Regions from separate parts of the Pseudoalteromonas sp. MMG024 genome, predicted to be linked through region 1. Evidence: predicted binding sites of a transcription regulator. Region 1 holds the regulator's gene; each other region holds the start of a gene.
What was found. The regulator FliA, encoded in region 1, starts transcription of late flagellar genes. The targets are predictions, from matches to a motif close to CTAAAGNTNNNNNNNNNNNNGCCGATA.
Positions count from the first base shown of each region.

Region 2: the regulator FliA is predicted to act here: its motif matches at 1,711-1,737, upstream of L1068_RS09435 (flagellin).
Region 3: the regulator FliA is predicted to act here: its motif matches at 1,287-1,313, upstream of L1068_RS09420 (flagellin).
Region 4: the regulator FliA is predicted to act here: its motif matches at 1,246-1,272, upstream of L1068_RS00665 (VC2046/SO_2500 family protein).

Region 1 covers NZ_JAKFZO010000013.1:107,283-110,466, reverse strand. Annotated here, with positions in the region: gene flhF (flagellar biosynthesis protein FlhF) at 1-638, shown strand, start outside; gene L1068_RS13990 (MinD/ParA family protein) at 631-1,488, shown strand; gene L1068_RS13985 (RNA polymerase sigma factor FliA) at 1,497-2,213, shown strand; gene cheY (chemotaxis response regulator CheY) at 2,264-2,647, shown strand; gene L1068_RS13975 (protein phosphatase CheZ) at 2,664-3,184, shown strand, end outside.
Region 2 covers NZ_JAKFZO010000008.1:98,247-101,430, forward strand. Annotated here, with positions in the region: gene L1068_RS09425 (flagellin) at 1-451, shown strand, start outside; gene L1068_RS09430 (flagellin) at 783-1,601, shown strand; gene L1068_RS09435 (flagellin) at 1,813-2,631, shown strand; gene L1068_RS09440 (flagellin) at 2,838-3,184, shown strand, end outside.
Region 3 covers NZ_JAKFZO010000008.1:94,884-98,067, reverse strand. Annotated here, with positions in the region: gene L1068_RS09425 (flagellin) at 1-186, opposite strand, end outside; gene L1068_RS09420 (flagellin) at 393-1,211, opposite strand; gene L1068_RS09415 (flagellin) at 1,423-2,241, opposite strand; gene L1068_RS09410 (flagellin) at 2,378-3,184, opposite strand, start outside.
Region 4 covers NZ_JAKFZO010000001.1:147,887-151,070, forward strand. Annotated here, with positions in the region: gene L1068_RS00650 (SprT family zinc-dependent metalloprotease) at 1-489, shown strand, start outside; tRNA gene L1068_RS00655 (tRNA-Tyr) at 515-599, opposite strand; tRNA gene L1068_RS00660 (tRNA-Tyr) at 1,110-1,194, opposite strand; gene L1068_RS00665 (VC2046/SO_2500 family protein) at 1,307-1,816, shown strand; gene L1068_RS00670 (YchJ family metal-binding protein) at 2,316-2,774, opposite strand; gene L1068_RS00675 (SulA-like leucine-rich domain-containing protein) at 2,805-3,184, opposite strand, start outside.

The DNA.
Region 1 (3,184 bases):
GTCCTACTGGTGTGGGTAAAACTACCACAGTTGCAAAGCTAGCTGCGCTTGGCGCACAAAAATTTGGCGCCAACAATATTGCGCTAATCACAACAGATACTTATCGTATTGGCGCATATGAGCAATTATCGACTTATGGTCGCATTATTGGCTGCCCAGTAAAGCAAGTTAAAAATGCAGAAGAACTCACTGAAATTCTTTATCATTTAAGAAATAAGCGTCTAGTATTAATTGATACAGCAGGAATGAGCCAACGAGATATACGTTTGACTGAGCAACTCAACACGTTAATGCGCAATAGCCGAGTAGATATTCGCAGTTACCTTGTGTTAAGTTCAACAGCACAGCTTGAAGTACAGCAAGAGGCGATTAAACAGTTCAAACAGGTACAGTTAAGTGGTTGTATCTTCACAAAACTTGATGAATGTCTAAGTTTAGGTGAAATTATCAGTGTAGCCATTCAAAATCGTCTGCCAATAGGCTATCTTACCAATGGGCAGCGTGTACCAGAGGACATTCGTGTGGCAAATGCGGAAAAATTGGTCAGCAAAGCTCAGCAGCTGTATGCAAAACGAACAAACGCGCAAGCAAGACGTGCATCAAGCATGGCGCATCAAGCAGTAGGAATGTATGATTAACCCAGAATTAGATCAAGCTAGTGGCCTGCGGAAAATGAAAAACAACAACAAGGCTGTAAAAGTAATTGCGGTAACTGGAGGTAAAGGGGGTGTTGGAAAAACCAATGTCTCTCTTAACATGGCAATTGCCATGGCTCAGCAAGGCCAAAAAGTACTGGTACTCGATGCCGATTTGGGTTTAGCAAACTGTGATGTAATGCTGGGTTTGCGTGTAGAGCGCAACCTTTCTCACGTGCTTTCAGGTGAATGTGACCTCGAAGATATTTTAGTTGAAGGGCCATACGGTATGAAAATTGTACCTGCGACATCTGGCTCTCAAAACATGGTGGAATTAACACCATCTGAACATGCTGGCCTTATTCGCGCTTTTGGCGAATTAGACTCACACTATGATGTACTAGTCGTTGACACAGCGGCCGGTATTTCAGATATGGTGCTTAGTTTCTCTCGCGCTTCACAAGATGTGCTTGTTGTTGTGTGTGATGAACCAACGTCAATAACCGATGCTTATGCACTGATTAAAGTGTTAAGTCGTGAGCACGGTGTATACAAATTTAAAATAGTTGCGAATATGGTACGCAGCTTAAAAGAAGGCCAAGAGCTTTTCGCAAAATTATCAAAAGTAACCGACCGCTTTTTAGATGTATCACTTGAGCTAGTCGCGACAGTTCCATTTGATGAAAATATTCGAAAAGCGATTCGTAAACAAAAAACCATTGTTGACGTATTTCCAAAATCGCCTGCAGCAATTGCGTTCAAAGCACTTGCAACTAAAGCGGCGAGCTGGCCAATTCCAAATCAGCCGTCAGGACACCTAGAGTTTTTCATTGAGAAACTGGTTAGTAATTAGGAACGCCTATGAAAAGAACCGCTGCCTATGCTAATCAAAATCAATTATCGCAACTTGTCGAACAGCATACGCCGTTGGTTAAACGCATTGCCTACCATATTTTAGCGCGTCTGCCGGCAAGCGTGATTGTCGAAGACCTTATTCAGGCGGGCATGATAGGACTAATCGAGGCTGCTAAGAACTTTGATGGCAGTAAAGGTGCGAGCTTTGAAACCTATGCGGGTATTCGTATTCGCGGTGCAATAATCGATGAAACGCGCAAAGGGGACTGGGTACCTCGCTCAGTACATAAAAACGCCCGTGAAGTCGCCGCGGTCATAAATCAGCTAGAATCATCACTCGGGCGTGAACCAAAAGACAGTGAAGTAGCTGAAAAACTTGATATTACGCTAGATGAGTACCATCATATTCTAAGGGATATAAGCAATGGTAAAATTATCGGCATTGAAGATCTCGGTGTTGATGAAGATGTCATCGACGCAGGGCTTGGCAATAAAGAACAAAATCCATTAGTTGATATTCAACAAGATAAATTTAATAAAGCGTTAGTAGAGGCAATACAAACTTTGCCAGAAAGAGAAGCGTTAGTGCTGTCACTTTACTACAATGATGAAATGAATTTAAAAGAAATTGGGCTAATTCTTGAAGTGAGTGAATCAAGGGTGAGCCAAATACATAGTCAGGCCATGGTGCGCCTTAAAGCAAAAGTCCATGACTGGATATAGAATAAAAGTAGTAAGTAAACAATTAGGTGCATACCTCACTGGAGGATATTTTGGATAAAAACATGAAAATTCTTGTAGTTGACGACTTTTCAACGATGAGAAGAATCATTAAAAACCTGTTAAGAGATCTTGGTTTCACAAACGTGCAAGAAGCAGACGATGGTAGCACTGCGCTTCCTATGCTGCAAAACCAAGAGTTTGACTTTGTAGTTACGGATTGGAATATGCCAGGTATGCAAGGTATAGATTTGCTGCGCGCGATTCGCGCGGATGACAGTCTAAAACACATACCGGTACTAATGGTAACTGCGGAAGCCAAAAAAGAGCAGATCATTGCTGCAGCACAAGCAGGTGTAAACGGTTATATCGTTAAACCATTTACAGCAGCAACGCTTAAAACAAAGCTTGATAAAGTTTTTGAGCGTTTAGGCTAACGGGAAGGAGAGGTTTATGTCAGCAAGTGCTGCGCCTCAAATTACCTTAGAACAAGCTAAGCAGCTAGTTGCGTTTCTTGAAAACGATGAGCAACAACAAGCGCAAGAGCTGCTAAAGCAAGTTACGGCAATTGAGCAAGATGAATTATTTGGTGAGGTAGGCAAACTAACTCGTCAACTGCATGATTCATTGAAAAATTTTCAACTTGATACCACTTTATCGGCGTTAACAAATGAGTCTATTCCTGACGCAAAAGAACGTCTCAATTATGTTATGGAAATGACAGAGCAAGCTGCGAATACAACGATGGACGCCGTTGAAGCATCGCTGCCTATTGCCGATAACTTGCAAACAGGTCTCAACAATATTAAGCCCAAATGGGACAAATTAATGTCGCGAGATCTTAAAGTTGGTGAGTTTAAAGTGTTATGTCATGAGCTAAACGGCTTTATGGACGAAGCAAAAACTAATTCTGATAAATTAAATGCATTAATGACAGAAGTGCTCATGGCCCAAGGTTATCAGGACCTCACAGG
Region 2 (3,184 bases), on a different contig from region 1:
GATTGATCGTGTTGCAAGTGATACGAGCTTTGGTGGTGTAAATATTTTAGATGGTACGTACGACACAGACTTCCAAGTTGGTGCTGATGCAAACCAGACTATTACGTTAAAAGTAACGACAAATATGAACTCAACAGGACTTGCGCTTTCTGATGACTCTATCAGTACTGCTGCAGGCGCACAAACAGCTATAGGTGCACTAGATGATGCGTTGTCAACAGTGAACGGTGTGCGTGCTGATCTTGGTGCGAAGCAAAACCGTTTTAGTTCGACTATTCGTAACTTAAACAACGTAGCAGAAAATGTAGCAGCGTCTAAGTCACGTATCATGGATACAGACTTTGCAGCAGAAAGTGCGGCATTGGCGCGTAACCAAGTATTACAACAGGCTTCAAGCTCAATGTTAGCGCAGGCTAACCAGCAGCCGCAAATTGCGTTGTCATTGCTGTAATAAATAGTAATCGTAATGCTTTTTATAGATCACACTGAGTGGTGTGATCTATAAATATTTGACTGAATAATATCCCTCCCATATACCGTATTCATAGAGCCCAAACTAAACAATTACACCTCTAAACTAGAACAATCAGAATGAATCATGCTTCAAAATTAAAAGCATTTCGTGATTAATTTATTAAAGTAACTCTTTGTTTATTTGTTGGTTATTTTTCTTCTAGTTGCTTACTTGTAAAAATTGATTAAAGAATCTTTTTGACGTGTCGATATCTTAATCAAACGAGTTGTTTGGCGGTAGACACCGCAGATAGAAGAGGGCGAGAATCATGGCTTTATATGTAAATTCAAACATCACATCATTGAACGCACAGCGTCAATTATCAAATTCAACAAATGCGTTAAGCACGTCTTTTCAGCGTTTATCATCAGGTTTACGTGTTAACAGTGCAGCGGACGATGCAGCAGGTTTACAAATTGGCACACGTTTACAATCGCAAGTAAATGGTGCAAACCAAGGCGCACGTAACGCGAACGATGGTATTTCACTAGCGCAAACAGCAGAAGGTGCACTAGAAGAAACGTCAAATATGTTGCAACGTATGCGTGTTTTATCGATTCAATCGGCGAATGGTTCAAACACTGATTCAGACCGTGATGCACTACAAAAAGAGTTTGCTGAATTATCAGCAGAGATAGACCGTGTAGCAAGTGATACAACGTTTGGTGGTGTAAATATCTTAGATGGTACATACGATACAGACTATCAAGTAGGACCAGATGCGAACCAAACAATTCAGGTGAAAATTACCACTAACATGAACTCAACTGGCCTTGCACTTTCAGATGATTCGATTAGTACAGCAGCAGGTGCGCAAACAGCGATTACAGCACTAGATGATGCTTTATCGATTGTAAATGGTGTGCGAGCTGACTTAGGTGCGAAGCAAAACCGTTTTAGTTCGACTATTCGTAATTTAAACAATGTTTCAGAAAACGTATCGGCGTCGAAATCACGTATTATGGATACAGACTTTGCGGCGGAGAGTGCGGGTCTTGCTCGTAATCAGGTGCTACAACAAGCATCAAGCTCAATGTTAGCCCAGGCAAATCAACAGCCACAAATCGCATTATCCCTAATTGGTTAACACTCTCTCCTAATTAATCAAGTTAGTACTCCCTCTCTCATAAGAGCAGCCATTTGGCTGCTTTTTTTATTTTGTGATTTAAAAAAGTGCAAAAAATTACAGGTTTTTTCTAAAGAAATTATTCCCACTGTCGATATAGTTTTTAGTTAAAGAAATTAATTAGATAACAGTTCTTTTTAGCATAATTGCTTAGAACTAGAGGGTGAACATTATGGCTTTATATGTAAATTCAAACGTCACATCATTGAACGCACAGCGTCAATTATCGAATTCAACAAATGCGTTAAGCACGTCCTTCCAACGTTTGTCATCTGGTTTACGTGTTAACAGTGCAGCAGATGATGCGGCTGGTCTTCAAATTGGTACACGTTTACAATCGCAAGTAAATGGTGCAAACCAAGGCGCACGTAATGCAAACGATGGTATTTCACTATCGCAAACAGCGGAAGGTGCGCTAGAAGAAACATCGAACATGCTGCAGCGTATGCGTGTTCTGGCAATTCAATCAGCAAATGGTTCAAATACAGCATCAGATCGTGCAGCATTGCAAAAAGAGTTTTCTGAGCTATCGAGTGAAATCGACCGTGTAGCAAGTGATACAACGTTTGGTGGTGTAAATATTTTAGATGGAACATTTACAGCTGATTTCCAGGTTGGTCCAGATGCGAACCAAGTGATCAATGTCGCTATCGCAACAAGTATGGGGGCAACAGGTTTAGCTGTAAACGATGACACAATTGCGACTGCATCTCAGGCTCAGACAGCGATTACCGCAATTGATGACGCTTTGTCTACGGTAAATGGTATACGTGCAGATCTCGGTGCGAAGCAAAACCGTTTTAGCTCGACTATTCGTAACTTGAATAATATTTCTGAAAATGTGTCAGCGTCTAAGTCACGTATTTTAGATACGGACTTTGCGGCTGAAAGTGCAAGTCTTGCGCGTAACCAGGTGTTACAACAAGCATCAAGCTCAATGTTAGCGCAGGCAAATCAACAGCCTCAGATAGCACTATCACTAATTGGTTAATACTCTCTCCTAATTAACTAGGTTAGTACTCCCTCTCATACAAAACGGCCAAATGGCCGTTTTTTACTTTTCGTTAAAAAAAATTAAAAAAAAGCTAAAGGGTTTTAGGCGGCCGCCGATAACGAAGATGGGACAGAAAACTATCTGTAGCTTACTCTCTCTCTTGCTACTGATAGTTCCTATGTTAATTATTATTGGAGGCTCTCATGGCTTTAAGTGTTAACTCAAATATAATGTCTTTGAATTCTCAAAGACAACTCTCTCGTTCGAGCGAGGCATTATCAACATCATTCCAGCGTTTATCGTCTGGTTTACGCGTAAACAGTGCAGCAGATGATGCGGCTGGCTTACAAATTGGTACGCGTTTAAACGCGCAGGTACAAGGTTTAAACCAAGGTGCACGTAATGCAAACGATGGTATTTCACTATCGCAAACAGCAGAAGGTGCGTTAGAAGAAACCTCAAATATGTTGCAACGTATGCGTGTACTGGCAATTCAATCAGCGAATGGTTCAAATACAGCATCTGACCGCGCAGCACTGCAAAAAGAATT
Region 3 (3,184 bases), on a different contig from region 1:
GTTCAAACCCTGTACTTGCGAGTTTAAACGTGTACCAATTTGTAAACCTGCCGCATCATCTGCTGCACTGTTTACACGTAAACCAGACGATAAACGCTGGAATGATGTTGATAATGCCTCGCTCGAACGAGAGAGTTGTCTTTGAGAATTCAAAGACATTATATTTGAGTTAACACTTAAAGCCATGAGAGCCTCCAATAATAATTAACATAGGAACTATCAGTAGCAAGAGAGAGAGTAAGCTACAGATAGTTTTCTGTCCCATCTTCGTTATCGGCGGCCGCCTAAAACCCTTTAGCTTTTTTTTAATTTTTTTTAACGAAAAGTAAAAAACGGCCATTTGGCCGTTTTGTATGAGAGGGAGTACTAACCTAGTTAATTAGGAGAGAGTATTAACCAATTAGTGATAGTGCTATCTGAGGCTGTTGATTTGCCTGCGCTAACATTGAGCTTGATGCTTGTTGTAACACCTGGTTACGCGCAAGACTTGCACTTTCAGCCGCAAAGTCCGTATCTAAAATACGTGACTTAGACGCTGACACATTTTCAGAAATATTATTCAAGTTACGAATAGTCGAGCTAAAACGGTTTTGCTTCGCACCGAGATCTGCACGTATACCATTTACCGTAGACAAAGCGTCATCAATTGCGGTAATCGCTGTCTGAGCCTGAGATGCAGTCGCAATTGTGTCATCGTTTACAGCTAAACCTGTTGCCCCCATACTTGTTGCGATAGCGACATTGATCACTTGGTTCGCATCTGGACCAACCTGGAAATCAGCTGTAAATGTTCCATCTAAAATATTTACACCACCAAACGTTGTATCACTTGCTACACGGTCGATTTCACTCGATAGCTCAGAAAACTCTTTTTGCAATGCTGCACGATCTGATGCTGTATTTGAACCATTTGCTGATTGAATTGCCAGAACACGCATACGCTGCAGCATGTTCGATGTTTCTTCTAGCGCACCTTCCGCTGTTTGCGATAGTGAAATACCATCGTTTGCATTACGTGCGCCTTGGTTTGCACCATTTACTTGCGATTGTAAACGTGTACCAATTTGAAGACCAGCCGCATCATCTGCTGCACTGTTAACACGTAAACCAGATGACAAACGTTGGAAGGACGTGCTTAACGCATTTGTTGAATTCGATAATTGACGCTGTGCGTTCAATGATGTGACGTTTGAATTTACATATAAAGCCATAATGTTCACCCTCTAGTTCTAAGCAATTATGCTAAAAAGAACTGTTATCTAATTAATTTCTTTAACTAAAAACTATATCGACAGTGGGAATAATTTCTTTAGAAAAAACCTGTAATTTTTTGCACTTTTTTAAATCACAAAATAAAAAAAGCAGCCAAATGGCTGCTCTTATGAGAGAGGGAGTACTAACTTGATTAATTAGGAGAGAGTGTTAACCAATTAGGGATAATGCGATTTGTGGCTGTTGATTTGCCTGGGCTAACATTGAGCTTGATGCTTGTTGTAGCACCTGATTACGAGCAAGACCCGCACTCTCCGCCGCAAAGTCTGTATCCATAATACGTGATTTCGACGCCGATACGTTTTCTGAAACATTGTTTAAATTACGAATAGTCGAACTAAAACGGTTTTGCTTCGCACCTAAGTCAGCTCGCACACCATTTACAATCGATAAAGCATCATCTAGTGCTGTAATCGCTGTTTGCGCACCTGCTGCTGTACTAATCGAATCATCTGAAAGTGCAAGGCCAGTTGAGTTCATGTTAGTGGTAATTTTCACCTGAATTGTTTGGTTCGCATCTGGTCCTACTTGATAGTCTGTATCGTATGTACCATCTAAGATATTTACACCACCAAACGTTGTATCACTTGCTACACGGTCTATCTCTGCTGATAATTCAGCAAACTCTTTTTGTAGTGCATCACGGTCTGAATCAGTGTTTGAACCATTCGCCGATTGAATCGATAAAACACGCATACGTTGCAACATGTTTGATGTTTCTTCTAGCGCACCCTCTGCTGTTTGAGCTAGTGAAATACCATCGTTCGCGTTACGTGCGCCTTGGTTTGCACCATTTACTTGCGATTGTAAACGTGTACCAATTTGTAAACCTGCTGCATCGTCCGCTGCACTGTTAACACGTAAACCAGATGATAAACGCTGGAAAGACGTGCTTAACGCGTTTGTTGAATTTGATAATTGACGCTGTGCGTTCAATGATGTGATGTTTGAATTTACATATAAAGCCATGATTCTCGCCCTCTTCTATCTGCGGTGTTTACCGCCAAACAACTCGTTTGATTAAGATATCGACAACAATGAAAATGACTTTAGAAAAAACTTAATAAAATTTAAAGCCCCCGATAAATCAAGGGCTTTAGAGCTATTATCCCTGAAGAAGTGACAACGCGATTTGAGGTTGTTGGTTAGCTTGCGCCAACATTGTGCTCGATGCTTGCTGCAGAACCTGATTACGTGCTAATGCCGCACTCTCCGCCGCAAAGTCTGTATCCATAATACGAGACTTCGATGCTGAAACATTTTCAGCAACACTTTTTAAGTTACGAATAGTTGAACTAAAGCGGTTTTGTTTCGCACCTAGATCAGCGCGTACAGCATTTACTGTAGACAAAGCATCATCAAGTGCTGCAATTGCAGTTTGAGCTCCTGCCGCAGTACTGATTGAATCATCCGAAAGAGCAAGCCCTGTTGTGTTCATATTGGTGGTAATTTTCACCTGAATCGTTTGGTTCGCATCAGGACCAACTTGATAATCTGTGTCGTATGTACCGTTTAAGATATTTACGCCACCAAACGTTGTATCTGTTGCCACACGGTCTATTTCAGATTGTAATTCAGCAAATTCTTTTTGCAGCGCATCACGGTCTGAATCTGTGTTTGAACCATTTGCCGATTGAATTGATAAAACACGCATACGTTGTAGCATGTTTGTTGTTTCTTCTAACGCACCTTCTGCGGTTTGCGACAGTGAAATACCATCATTTGCGTTACGTGCACCTTGATTAGCACCATTTACTTGCGATTGTAAACGAGTACCTATTTGCAAACCTGCCGCATCATCTGCTGCACTATTAACACGAAGACCTGATGATAAACGTTGGAACGAAGTACTTAATGCATTGGTTGAGTTCGCTAACTGCCTTTGAGCATTAAGTGACGTTATATTGGAATT
Region 4 (3,184 bases), on a different contig from region 1:
AAGACTCTCAATATGTTAGGTGATGAAGTTAATTTAGCATTTGTTGAAGGGCAGGTAAAAAGTAACGTTGAATTAGTTGACGGGGTACTGTCTATTAATACATCGCGACGGGTAAAAAATGTAAGTGATAAGCAGCTGGCATTAATCGCTGATTTTGCAAAAGACAAACTGACTGATTATTGCAGCGCTAAGGCGCAGCGATTGGCAAAACAAATCAACGCGTCATTTCATAGCGTGAGTGTTAAACATGTGCGCAGTCAGTGGGGCGCATGTGATTCGAAACGACGATTACAATTTAATTTACAGCTAGTAAGTGCGCCATTATGGGTAATTGAATATGTTGTTGCACACGAGGTAGCGCATTTAAAAGTGATGGATCATAGCCGTAGGTTTTGGCAGACGGTTGAGAGTATTTATCCAGATTATCGAAAAGCTGAAAACTGGCTTAAAGAAAACGGATATAGATTGGATATATTTAAACTTGAGTAGATTTAGATGAGCTTCAGAAAGAAAGTGGTGGAGGGGGACGGATTCGAACCATCGAAGGCAATGCCGTCAGATTTACAGTCTGATCCCTTTGGCCGCTCGGGAACCCCTCCACTGAAGTAGGCGCAATATTAGTGAAGCTTTATCTTACTGTAAAGCACTTTTTATAAAAAAGTGGCCAACCGCTCAAAATCCAATCATAACTGCTAAATTTCATACAAAACCACTCAAAGTAACCGCAAAAAGCATTTTTGTTATTCATATTTGATGTTCGTGACAGATAGGGACACAAGTTAATTTGTTTACTTGGAGAAGAATAATTTATGTTAGGCAGTGACGTTCGATTATTTCTTAACGTAATAAAGCGCTAAATTACGTGCTGTGAATATACGCATTTTTGATAACGAGTAGGTCAGTGTATTTTGCGTGTTGAGATTTAAATTATAGAGGTATGTAATTAATCGCTAAGTGAGTATCAATAAAATAAATAGTTTGACTTAGCACTAGATAGTATTTCACTTTTTGGAATTTGGAATTTGGAATTTGGAATTTGGAATTTGGAATTTGGAATTTGGAATTTGGAATTTGGAATTTGGAATTTGGAATTTGGAATAAAAGAGAAGTGGTGGAGGGGGACGGATTCGAACCATCGAAGGCAATGCCGTCAGATTTACAGTCTGATCCCTTTGGCCGCTCGGGAACCCCTCCACGAGAACGAGGCTAATATTAACAAACTAAAAAATTAAGTAAAGGTTAAAGCTAAAGTTTTTTTGAATTTTGTCGATAACAGCTTTGTTATTAATCAGATTGACTATTAAAGATGCAAATCGAACAAATCATCACACATGAAGCGCAACTTGGAGAGCAACTTTCTCACAGTGTTAAAGAGCAGCGCCATTCTGATTTTGCACTTTTACTTTCTTTAATAAGCAATGACGCGACGGAGTTTTCGCAATTTCAGCTAATAAAAAGCGAAAAGTCACCGACTATTGATCCAGTTCTTTCATACGCTAAGGTCGCAGCAGGCCCGAAAAAGCCATTAGCAAGTGAACCGTTTAACGGCTTGCTTGGCGAACACAATCGCACATTGTTAGAAAACCAAGGATTAATCGCGATTCAATTTAATGAATGTTTAAAGCCTGAACCTTTCACTTGTAAGAATGATAAAAACTACATTCCGCCCTTAGTTGTTGATAATTGCCCGCCTGCGGTGCAAAAGAAGTTACACAGCGCTAAACAAGTTGGGCTTAAGAATAACGAAATGGATATCGACAATTTCTATCAAAGTATTGAAAAAAGCCAAGAGTACAGCTTCGCTTCTGTCGCTTAGTAAAGAGGGCCGTAGCGGCTCAAAGGACGCTTTTGTTAAATACTTACTGAATCATTACTTCGTAACGTTAATCTTTGTATAAATAGTGCTAGTTAATAGCGTGCTTGCCATTAAATATATATTTGACGGGTTTGTGTCTTTTTTTCAAAATGCGTTGTGCGAGTGGTCGTTGGTCAGGTAGTGGCTTAGCTTGTGTGCTAAATACTTTGGTTTTTGTTCGTAGTTTAGCTTTGAAGAAAAGCTAAGAGGAAAAGCTATACGGAAAAAATGGCATAAAACTTATCGTGGAACTGGCTAATTATCATCCATGTGCATTATCTGAATATATCTAAAAGAATGGGTAATTTGGTATTGGTAGATGGGTATTGAGAAATAGGGTGTTTTATCTAACTGGGGCACCCTATTAAAACTTTCAGTCAACGTCTTAATCTTAGTGATAGGCTACGACAATGTTGTTTAGACTAAGACTATATACATTTAAAAAGTGATTAAGTGCTACTTAGCTACCATGACACTTTTTAAACTTTTTACCACTACCACACGGGCAAGTATCGTTTCTGCCCAGCTTAGTTTCGTTATGAGGGGTAAGGGTGCCATCTAAATAGCGCCATTGTTCTTCTTCAATAATAAAGTTAGATACTTCCTCAAGCTGGCAGTAGTAGCCGTCGCAAATATACTCTGCTTTAAAATGCACTTGGGCTGAATCGCCTTGTTCATCAAAACTATTCACCGTAAGTTTTACAAAATCAGCAAGTTCAGCAAATAACTTTATTTCTCTAACACTGTTTTCGGCACGTTTAGCCAATGCATAGGTGTTATGAATATACTCACTGTTATTTACACAGTATGCAGAATAGCGAGAGCGCATTAGCTGCTCAGCATTATCTGCTTTTTTTTCACCATTGATGATGGGTGCACAACATTGCTCAAATGCTTGTGCTGTTCCACAGTAACACATAAATAGATTTCGTTTTTCAAAACCAGTATTTTAACAGAGAGTAGGGTTTGCCGTCACACCTTTGCTAGCTGCAAAGTGGTAAAAATAGCCATTAAACTCTGTTTGGTTTGCATAGAGTGAACTAAGCGTTACTTCATCAAGCATATTTGTCCACGATACCACTGCGCCAAAATTGCCATTTTTTAACGCCGAATTAACCACGTATTCAACATTAATAAGATGACGCTGGCGAATAATAAGCAGTTTGCTGTGGTCGATAGATAAACTTTCTAACAGGGTTTTACTTGGAACTGCATCGGGTGCAAGCAGCAGTGTCCATTTATTTTCGCAGGTATGCTTTTGCAGTATTTCAATAAGTGCCAATGTTTCTTGAATGTCATCTTGCACATTAATAACTTTCAGCTTGTCTG